3 regions of the Oceanobacter sp. 5_MG-2023 genome follow, and region 2 is predicted to be linked to each of the others. Evidence: predicted binding sites of a transcription regulator. Region 2 holds the regulator's gene; each other region holds the start of a gene.

What was found. Region 2 encodes FNR, which switches genes on or off when oxygen is low (the NO sensors DNR and NnrR bind a similar motif). Its sites were predicted from a motif close to TTGATNTANATCAA; they were not measured.
Region 1: Q4551_RS06325 (cytochrome-c peroxidase) is a predicted target of FNR. The motif match lies at 1,121-1,134, and genes of this name have one in related genera.
Region 3: clpB (ATP-dependent chaperone ClpB) is a predicted target of FNR. The motif match lies at 1,291-1,304, and genes of this name have one in related genera.

Annotation. Positions count from the first base shown of each region.
Region 1 is NZ_JAUORS010000007.1:19,126-22,274, forward strand. It holds gene Q4551_RS06320 (imelysin family protein) at 1-1,025, opposite strand, end outside; gene Q4551_RS06325 (cytochrome-c peroxidase) at 1,285-2,568, shown strand; gene Q4551_RS06330 (FMN-binding protein) at 2,555-3,094, shown strand; gene Q4551_RS06335 (PepSY-associated TM helix domain-containing protein) at 3,115-3,149, shown strand, end outside.
Region 2 is NZ_JAUORS010000020.1:59,646-62,794, reverse strand. It holds gene ttcA (tRNA 2-thiocytidine(32) synthetase TtcA) at 1-522, opposite strand, end outside; gene fnr (fumarate/nitrate reduction transcriptional regulator Fnr) at 737-1,516, opposite strand; gene Q4551_RS13125 (sulfite exporter TauE/SafE family protein) at 1,680-2,336, opposite strand; gene ccoS (cbb3-type cytochrome oxidase assembly protein CcoS) at 2,333-2,554, opposite strand; gene Q4551_RS13115 (heavy metal translocating P-type ATPase) at 2,616-3,149, opposite strand, start outside.
Region 3 is NZ_JAUORS010000014.1:57,339-60,487, forward strand. It holds gene clpB (ATP-dependent chaperone ClpB) at 1-1,101, opposite strand, end outside; gene Q4551_RS10885 (DMT family transporter) at 1,435-2,352, shown strand; gene Q4551_RS10890 (LysR family transcriptional regulator) at 2,519-3,149, shown strand, end outside.

The DNA.
Region 1 (3,149 bases), on a different contig from region 2:
TGGGAGTTGGAAGAAAACGCAATCTGCATCCGCTCACCCGCCAGCTCGCCTTCAGACAATGTACCCATACCGGTGAGAATTTCGGCCAGCTTCTGTTTGGCGTCATCTTCGCTGCTGATGGTGGTAAACTCAGTGCGGTATGAAGCGCCGTCAGCCCAGCTATCACGAACAGTTTCCAAATCGTCGATCAGCTTCTCAACCGCCACTTCCATAAATTTGTGACGACGGTTGGACAAATTGCTGCTGTCGTAAGTGTCGGTCTCAGAGTAACCCTCAGCCAGATCGCTCAGAGGACGATCACCGCCTTTCGCGTAGTTATACGCTTCGTTGGTTTTAACCGCCTCATCACGATCCGTACCATCCGTGGTTTCACCATCATTGTTCAGGTCCTGTCCCCACAGCAGGAATTCAATTGCGTGGTATCCGGCAATCACATCATGCTCGTCATCGGCGGTGGCAGTATTGGCCAACAGGTCGGCGGTGATATCAATCGTCACATCACCAATGATGTTATTCGACTGATCTTCCGCATCGGCTGCCGTCAAGGCACCACCACCATTAATGCCAGCCGAGTTGGCGGTTACGCCCACCTGATCGGTACCAAAGTCAGTATCGTTGGTCTGCACATAGTCGATCAGGGCTTCACCTAATGGCCAGGCATTGATATCACCTTCCGGGCCGTCTTCCGAGCTGTAGTCGGTAGAGTCAATCGGGCTCAGGCGGAAGCGATAAACTTCAGTCTGGCCATAAGGTTCACGCGCAACCAGCCAGGCGGTTTTAGCGGCAACAAAGTTCTCTTCGGTCGGATCTTCGCGGAAGGTTTGCAAGGCGGTTTGTAATGCTTTGGCCGTGGTCACGGCATCTGAATAAGCGGCGTAGGCAATATCAGCGTTGGTTTCCAACACCTTGCTGACGTTATCAACATTGATAACGGAATCAGACGAAGAGCTGTCTGAGCTACTGCCACAAGCAGTTAACAGGGAAGTTACGGCGATAGCCGCAGCAAGCGAGGTCAGTTTCATCATTTAACACTCCGATCTGGCAATAAAGGAATTTGGCGGACTATTTGTCTTTCGGATAACATCTCATTTACATTAAAACGAAATAGTTCCGATTCGATTTGATTGAGATCATATTACTAATGCAAATGATTTACAAATAGACTTGGGATTGCATTATCGTTAGCAGGATTATTGACGCATGCTAAACTGGCCACCTTGGTAGCAGCCTTCCTGATCACCACAACAAGCTGGGGATCACAACAGACAAGAGTAACCAGCCACCATGCGATTTATCAGCCATTACCCCAAGGGAATGGGCAATACCGGAGTCACCGTGAAAAAGTATTCAATTTTATTGTTGGCGCTGCTACTGAGCAGTTGTGGCAGTTCGTCTGATTCGTCAAGCCTTGCCTTCGAAAGCAAGGCAGCCCTCGGCGAAAGCCTGTTCAACGATACCAATCTCTCATTCAACCGCACCCAGTCCTGTGCCAGCTGTCACGATGCCGACAAGGCCTTTACCGACAGCCGCGAAGATGACAACGGGCTGACTGCTGCCGTATCACTTGGTGATGACGATGTATCCCTGGGAGACCGTAATGCACCAACGGTGCTGTACGCCTCACTGTCACCGGAGTTTCAGGAAGGTACGCGCAGTCGCTTCAACAGCAGCCAGTCCGATTACAGTGGCTGGCTGGGCGGCCAGTTTCATGATGGCCGCTCTTCCACCCTCGCCGATCAGGCCGGTGGCCCGCCATTAAACCCGATTGAAATGGGCATGGCAGATCGCGCCAGCGTAGTCGAACGCCTGTTAGAAAATGAAGATTATATTGCAGCCTTCGAATCCTTGTATGGTACCGATGTGTTTGACGATACCGATACCGCTTACGAAGCCATGACCGACGCCATTGCCACCTTTGAGGCAACGGATGTTTTTGCTCCCTTCGATTCCAAATACGATCGTTCACAACTGAGTTCAAATGATGAGGACTACTACGATTACGGCGTATTATCCAAAGTCGCCTCGGGCAAGGTGCTGTTTTTCTCCCAGCAATTCACCAACTGCGCCACGTGTCACCAACTCAAGTCCCAGGGCTACAGCGGCGAGACCTTTACCGGCTATGAGTACCACAATATTGGTGTCCCGGTGAATACCGCAGTACGGCTGGCCAATGGCTCGGACGATGACTTTATTGATACCGGTTTGCAATTAAACAACAGCGCCGTCACCGCCGATACCGAAGCCGGTAAATTCAAGGTACCAACGCTGCGTAACGTCGCCATCACTGCGCCTTATATGCATAACGGCGTGTTTAATGAGCTGGCCACGGTCGTCAAGTTTTACGATCACTGGCTCACGGGCAGCCGCTACACAATCAACCCTGAAACCGGTGTGGAATGGGCGGAGCCGGAAATCAGCGAGACCATCAGCCTGACCGAACTGCAGGATGGCAGCCTGTTCGATGACGATGACGTCGAAGCACTGGTCTGTTTTATGATGACGCTCACCGATGCCCGCTATGAAAGCCTGATTTCTGATGCCGAGTGGGAAAACTGTGAAACGGAATAATATTCTCTGGAGCCTGACATTATGGTGCCTGGCCAGCATGGCCAGCGCCGACAACTACCTCAGTCAGGAAGCGTTCCTGTCACAGGCGTTTGGCGAGCAGCCAGCAGCGGCCAAAACCCTGTGGCTCAAACCGGAACATAAAGAAGCCGCCACCGCCTTGCTCGGCCATTCTTACGTTGGTTTGCGGGTACGATACTGGCAAGCCGACACCACCAGCGCCTGGATTCTGCAAGAGATTGGCAAAGAGAAGCCAATCACCATCGGCGTGGTGATTACCGATAACCAGATACAATCGGTTGCGGTACTGGCGTTTCTCGAATCCCGTGGCTGGGAAGTACGCTACCCGTTTTTTACTGACCAGTTTACCGGGGCGAGGCTGGACAAGTCCCGACAACTCAGCCAGCATATTGACGGCATTACCGGTGCAACCTTGTCGGTGCGGGCCGTAACCAATGTCGCCCGTCTGGCACTGTATCTTGCAGAGCAAACCGGGGTCAGCCACAATCAGGCCGCCACCCAACCCTGACTCCTGATACAGGCTCTGTTTTGAAACTTGTTCCTTTTCTGATTCATTGGCATCG
Region 2 (3,149 bases):
CAGCTTGGGTGGCATGGCTTTGAGTTTGCCGCCGTAAAACATGTTCAGGAATAAGGTTTCAATGATGTCGTCGCGATGATGGCCCAGGGCGATTTTATTGGCACCAATTTTTTCAGCAAAGCCGTAGAGGGTGCCGCGACGCAGGCGGGAGCACAGGCCGCAGGTGGTTTTTCCTTCCGGCACCAGATCCATGACCACGCTGTACGTGTCTTTTTCAACAATATGGTAGGGAATATCCAGCTTGCCCAGATACTCGGGTAACACGTGTTCGGGGAAGCCAGGCTGTTTCTGGTCCATATTGACGGCAATCAGCTCAAAGTTGACCGGGGCGCTTTTTTTCAGGCTGATCAGGATATCGAGCATGGTGTAGGAGTCTTTGCCGCCCGACAGGCATACCATGATCCGGTCACCCTCTTCGATCATGCAATAGTCTTCAATCGCCTTGCCAACGTTTCGGCGCAAACGTTTATGAAGTTTGTTGAATTCGGTGCGTGCTTTGCGATCAATGACATCGGCGGTCATGCTGGAAAACTCCTGAGCATTCTGGGGCGGAACACTGGCTAAAAATCAGGCGGCGAATTCTAGCGAATAGATTGGCTGGCGTCAGTAACTGTTGCCAGCCAATAACAACGCGGTGGCCGGTTAGCGGGTTCAGGGATGAAACTGGGCACAGAAACAAGGATATAAGGGGTTTTTGCCGTTACCGCTGAGAAGGGTAACGGCACGCTGTGCGGGATTATTCCGCTGGCGTTTTCTCGTCACATTCAATTTGTGGGTTCAGTCCGGCCATTTCATACAGGCTGTTCATGTCCAGAACGATGATTTCCTTGCTCTGGGTTTCGATCAGGGCATTTTTCTGGAAACGGGTGAATACCCGACTGATGGTTTCTACCGCGAGGCCAAGGTAGTTGCTGATGTCGACCCGCGACATGGGCAGGCGGAAGTGGGTGGCACTGAAACCGCGTCGAGCGTAACGGTTGGAGATATCCAGCAAAAACGAGGCTACACGTTCTTCGGCGTTCTTTTTGCTCAACAGCAACATCATGTTCTGGTCGTGACGAATTTCGTTGCCCATGGTGCGCATCAACTGTTTGCGCAGGTCGGGGAGTTCGTCGGTCAGGTTTTCCAGCTGATGAACCGGAATTTCACAGACGGTGGTGGTTTCCAGCGCTTTGGCGGTGAGAGGGTAATCACCGGCATCGTAACCGGCCAGACCAATCAGTTCGCTGGCGAGATGAAAGCCAGTGATCTGTTCTTCGCCATTACTGGCCAGGGTGTAGGTTTTCAGGGCACCGGTACGTACCGCAAACACGGACTGGAATTCATCCCCTTGCTGGAATAACAGCTGGCCTTTTTGAATGGGTCGGCCACGGCGAATGATATCGTCCAGTCGCTCCATATCTGTGTCACTGAGCGAGAGTGGCAGACACAGTGCGTTCAGGGAGCAAGTCTGGCAGTGGGGTTGATTACCGCGCAAGGGAGGGTGCGCAGGCTGTGCAGCTTGGTTTGTTTTCATTGAGCTCACCGTGTCGGGTTTTCCGTTATGTAGGGAAGAACCGTGTTCCATTAATTTTCGTATGGTCTTAGCTCGACGAGTGGCTGTCAAGACATTGGTCAAGGTATTGAGTCAAGGTATTGTCAACGGATGATCAGTCGCTGATCAATAACGACCCTGGCTACTATAACCAGATGGCTGCTGCAGTCCAAACGCCGTAACCAATCAGTAACAGTCCGGCAATGATACGGCTAAGGCTGTGACTGAGTAATCGGCTCAGGCTGGTGGCGGCGAGGCCACTGGCGAACAGGGCAGGCAGTGTGCCAAGGCCAAAGCAGAACATGGTCAGTGCCCCTTTGAGGGGATCACCATTGGCGGCGACCCAGCTCAAAGTGCTGTATACCAGTCCGCAAGGGAGCCAGCCCCATAGCAGTCCAAGGCGAAAGCGACTGCTGATCGAATATTGTGTCATCAAGGGGCGGGTAGCAGGCTGCAGCCTTTGCCATAGATATTGGCCAACTTGTTCGATACGGGTGAGCCAGCTTGCCCAGCGGGCAACGTAGAGCCCCATCAGCACCAGCAGTATGGCGGCCAGTGTACGTAATGCCAGCATCAGTACATCATTCAGTTGTTGTAGCCATAAGCCAAGCAGCGAGACGAGCAGGCCGGCAAAGGCGTAACTGGTGATACGACCGCTGTTAAAAGCCAGTGCTGTCAGTAGCGGTTGTTGTTGTGAGCGGGTGCCAATGGCGGCGGCAATGCCGCCACACATTACCAGGCAGTGACTGGAGCCAAACAGGCCCAGCAACAGGGCGGTTAACAGGGAGAGTGGTTCAATCACAATGGGTTTTTATCGGTTGCCGTGGTATGGGGTGCTGGTGTTGTGTCGGTTGCTGTGGGATGGGTGCTTGCGGGATCGTCATCGTCATCAAAGAGAATTCTGTGAGCCGGAGATTCCATATCATCAAACTGGCCGCTGCGCACTGCCCAGAAAAAAATCAGCGTGGCAATGCTGATCAGGACGATCGAAAGTGGAACAAGTATGTAGATAATATCCATGTTATGTCCATCAAACCAAGCGAGTGGAAGCCATTATAATCTGGCCTTGTGGCTGAGTGTGCTAATTGTGACCGGATACATCCGGTTTGGTCGTCCGGGATAGTCGCAGCGCATTACTGACCACCAAAAGCGAACTGAATGACATGCCAATGGCTGCGGCCCAGGGAGGAATATAGCCTGCCGCTGCCACTGGCAAGGCCAGCAGATTATACAGCAGCGCCCAAGCGATATTCTGGTAGATCACCTGGCGGGTACGGCTGGCGGTGTCCAGAGCCTGTAATACACAGTCCAGGCGGCCGCTGGTGACCAGGGCATCGGCGCTGGTTTTGGCCAGGTCTGTGGCGTCACTGACGGCAATGGCAATGTCGGCCCCAGCCAGTACCGGGACATCGTTGATGCCATCGCCAATCATTAATACACGTTCTCCCTGCTGTTGCCACAGGCGCACCTGTTGTAGCTTCTGTTCGGGTGACAAGCCGATCTGGACGTCGTCAATACCCAGCTGTGTTGCCAGTTGTTGACCTGAGGCGCCGGGGTCGCCGGTGAGCAAGGCTGTTTTGATTTTGCGTTGGCGCAGGCCCTGGGTCAGGCTGGT
Region 3 (3,149 bases), on a different contig from region 2:
GTCGGTAATCTGTACGCCGTGGTGAACCTCGTAACGCTCTTTCAGACCACGCAAAATGGCGATCGTATCTTCGACCGACGGCTCATCCACCATGATTTTCTGGAAACGACGCTCCAGCGCTGCGTCTTTCTCGATAAATTCCCGGTATTCGTCCAGGGTGGTAGCCCCCACACAGTGCAACTCGCCACGCGCCAATGCCGGTTTCAGCATATTGCCCGCATCCATCGAGCCTTCGCCCTTACCCGCCCCTACCATGGTGTGCAGCTCATCAATAAAGAGCACGATGCGGCCTTCTTCTTTAGCGACGTCTTTTAATACGGCTTTCAGTCGTTCTTCAAACTCACCCCGATATTTGGCACCGGCCACCAGCGAGCCCATATCCAGCGACAGAATACGTTTGTCCTTGAGGGTATCCGGCACTTCACCATTGACGATACGCTGGGCCAGACCTTCTACGACTGCGGTTTTACCCACCCCGGGAGCACCAATCAGAACCGGGTTGTTTTTGGTTCGGCGTTGCAGTACCTGAATCGTGCGGCGGATTTCATCATCTCGACCAATCACTGGATCCAGCTTGCCCGCTTCGGCCCGTTCGGTCAGGTCGATACAGTATTTTTCCAGCCCCTGGCGGCTGTCTTCCGCATTGGCATCGCTCACAGTTTCACCACCACGCATATCCTCTATCGCCTGTTTCACTTTGGTGGCATCAAGACCGGCCGCTTTTAGCGCCTGGCCTGCAGCCCCTTTGTCTTCCAGTGCCACCAGTAGAAAAATCTCGCTGGAAACGTATTGATCGCCCTGCTGTTTGGCCGCTTTTTCGGTGAGGTTCAATAACCGTCCCAGCTCCGCCGACACCTGGATTTGCCCATCAGGGTTACTGACCCGAGGTTGATCTTGCAGTACCTTCTGCAGGGCTTGCTCCAGCTGCGGCACATTGCTGCCAATACGACGAATTACATCTTTGACTGAACTATTGGCCTGCTGTAACAACGCCAATAACAAATGGACGGTATCAATCTGATTGTGATCCTGGCTCAAGGCCAGGCTTTGGCTTTCGGCCAGGGCGTTTTGCAAACTGGTGGTTAAACGATCCATACGCATACAGAGCTTCTCCTCTGGTAATACCGGCAAACACCAGCCAAGGAAGGCCGGTACTCGCAGCGTTGTACAAAATAAAGTCGGGCAAACTGAAGTTGTGCTAAACAGTGACTGCCTTAATGGTAAATGGAGACTTGATGAATAATTTTCAAGTAAAAAACATCAAAAACAAGAAAATCTAATAGTTGTTTATTGATCCTGAGCAATATTCATCATCCATCCGTATACTGATGCCCAAACCAGCAAATCAGCCGACACCGTCAATACTACGCCGACACAACACTGCTGATATTGAGTCATTTCAATGAATTTAAAGACCAGAGGAATTACACCACTGTGAGTCGCGAACTGCGTATCGGGGCGTTATACCTGATGTTGGGAGAAGCGCTATTAGCCATCATGGGCGCCCTGATCAAACATTTGTCAGACGATCTGTCGACAGAGCAAGTGGTGTTTTTCCGCAATATCCTTGGGCTGATCGTACTGGCCCCCCTGATCATGAACAGTGGCATTGGCAGCCTCAAAACCAGCGTCTGGCATTGGCACCTCATGCGTGGACTGGTAGGGGTTGCAGCGATGTACTGTTATTTCTGGGCGCTTGGCAATATGCCACTGACCGAAGCCTTTCTGGTCAAGCTGTCGAGTCCTTTCTTTATGCCGTTACTGGCCTGGTGGTGGCTAAAAGAACCCACGGGCAAGTTCAGTGGCCTGGCCCTGCTGATCGGATTTTCAGGTGTCGCGATTATTCTGCGCCCCGGAACCGATAGCACCTTTACCCTCGCAGCCTTGATCGGTTTGCTCGGGGCTGCCCTGGCAGCTCTGGCCAAGGTCACCATCCGGCGTATGTCGGTGACGGAATCCAGCCAGTGTATTGTATTTTACTTTGGCCTGATTGCCAGCCTGGTCTCTTTTCCCGCCGCCCTGATGAACTGGCGACCGGTTCCGGATGATGCCTGGTGGTGGCTCGCAGCGATGGGCCTGGTGGCAACAGTCGGCCAGCTGGCATTAACCAAAGCGTATCGCACCGCACCGACCGGCAAGGTCGGCGTCTACGTTTACAGCGCGGTTATTTATGGCGCCTTGATGGGTTGGTGGTTCTGGGATGAAATCCCGGGCTGGACCACCATTGCCGGAGCAGTGCTGATTATTCTCGCCGGTATCGTTAATCTGTGGCAGCCTCGTAGCCGTGGCACTCCAGACGCCACGACTGCCACGGCCACCAGCGCGACGACGGCGACAGACAACAGCCGATGACCATGCGCCAACGGATATCACGACTTTACTGACAATTAGCCCAATACGGGCCAAAGGGCATTGAATCCACGCCATTTCGGCGTAAAAGGCATCGAATGTAAGCTGATTATTTCCTCAGGATTAATTATACTCCGGCACTAACCTGTTTTCGGCAAGAATCGTACCCATGTCCCGTATAGACACCCTGCAAACATTTGTTTCTGTTGTACGCGCACGCAACTTCACTTCTGCTGCTGATTCGCTAGGCGTTACGCCATCCGCGGTCAGCAAACAAATCAGTGGTCTGGAAGAGCGTCTGGGAGTGAGATTGTTGAACCGCACGACCCGCTCGGTCAGTCCGACGGAAGCGGGGCAGATGTTTTACCAGCACTGTGAAAACATCCTCGAGTCCATTTCCGAAGCCGAAAAACTGGTCACCGATTTTGATGTGACGCCGCGCGGACGTTTGCGCATCACTGCCATGTCCAATTTTGGCCGCCGCGAACTTGCGCGGATGTTCAATGATTTTTCCGAGAAGTACCCGGATATCAGCTTCGACCTGCATATTTCGGATCGGCCGCTGGACATCGTCAAGGAAGGCTACGATTTTGCGCTCCGCATTGGCACTCTGGAAGATTCCCGACTGATTGCCAAACCGGTAGCGCGCCAGAATATTGTGATTTGTGCCTCGCCTCAGTACCTCAAGACCTGGGGCACCCCAACATCACTGGAAGACCTCGACAAGCACCGTATTCTGATGGTCACCAACGCCGAGTTTGCCCGTATTAACTGGCTGCGCCAGTTTGAAAAAGATCACG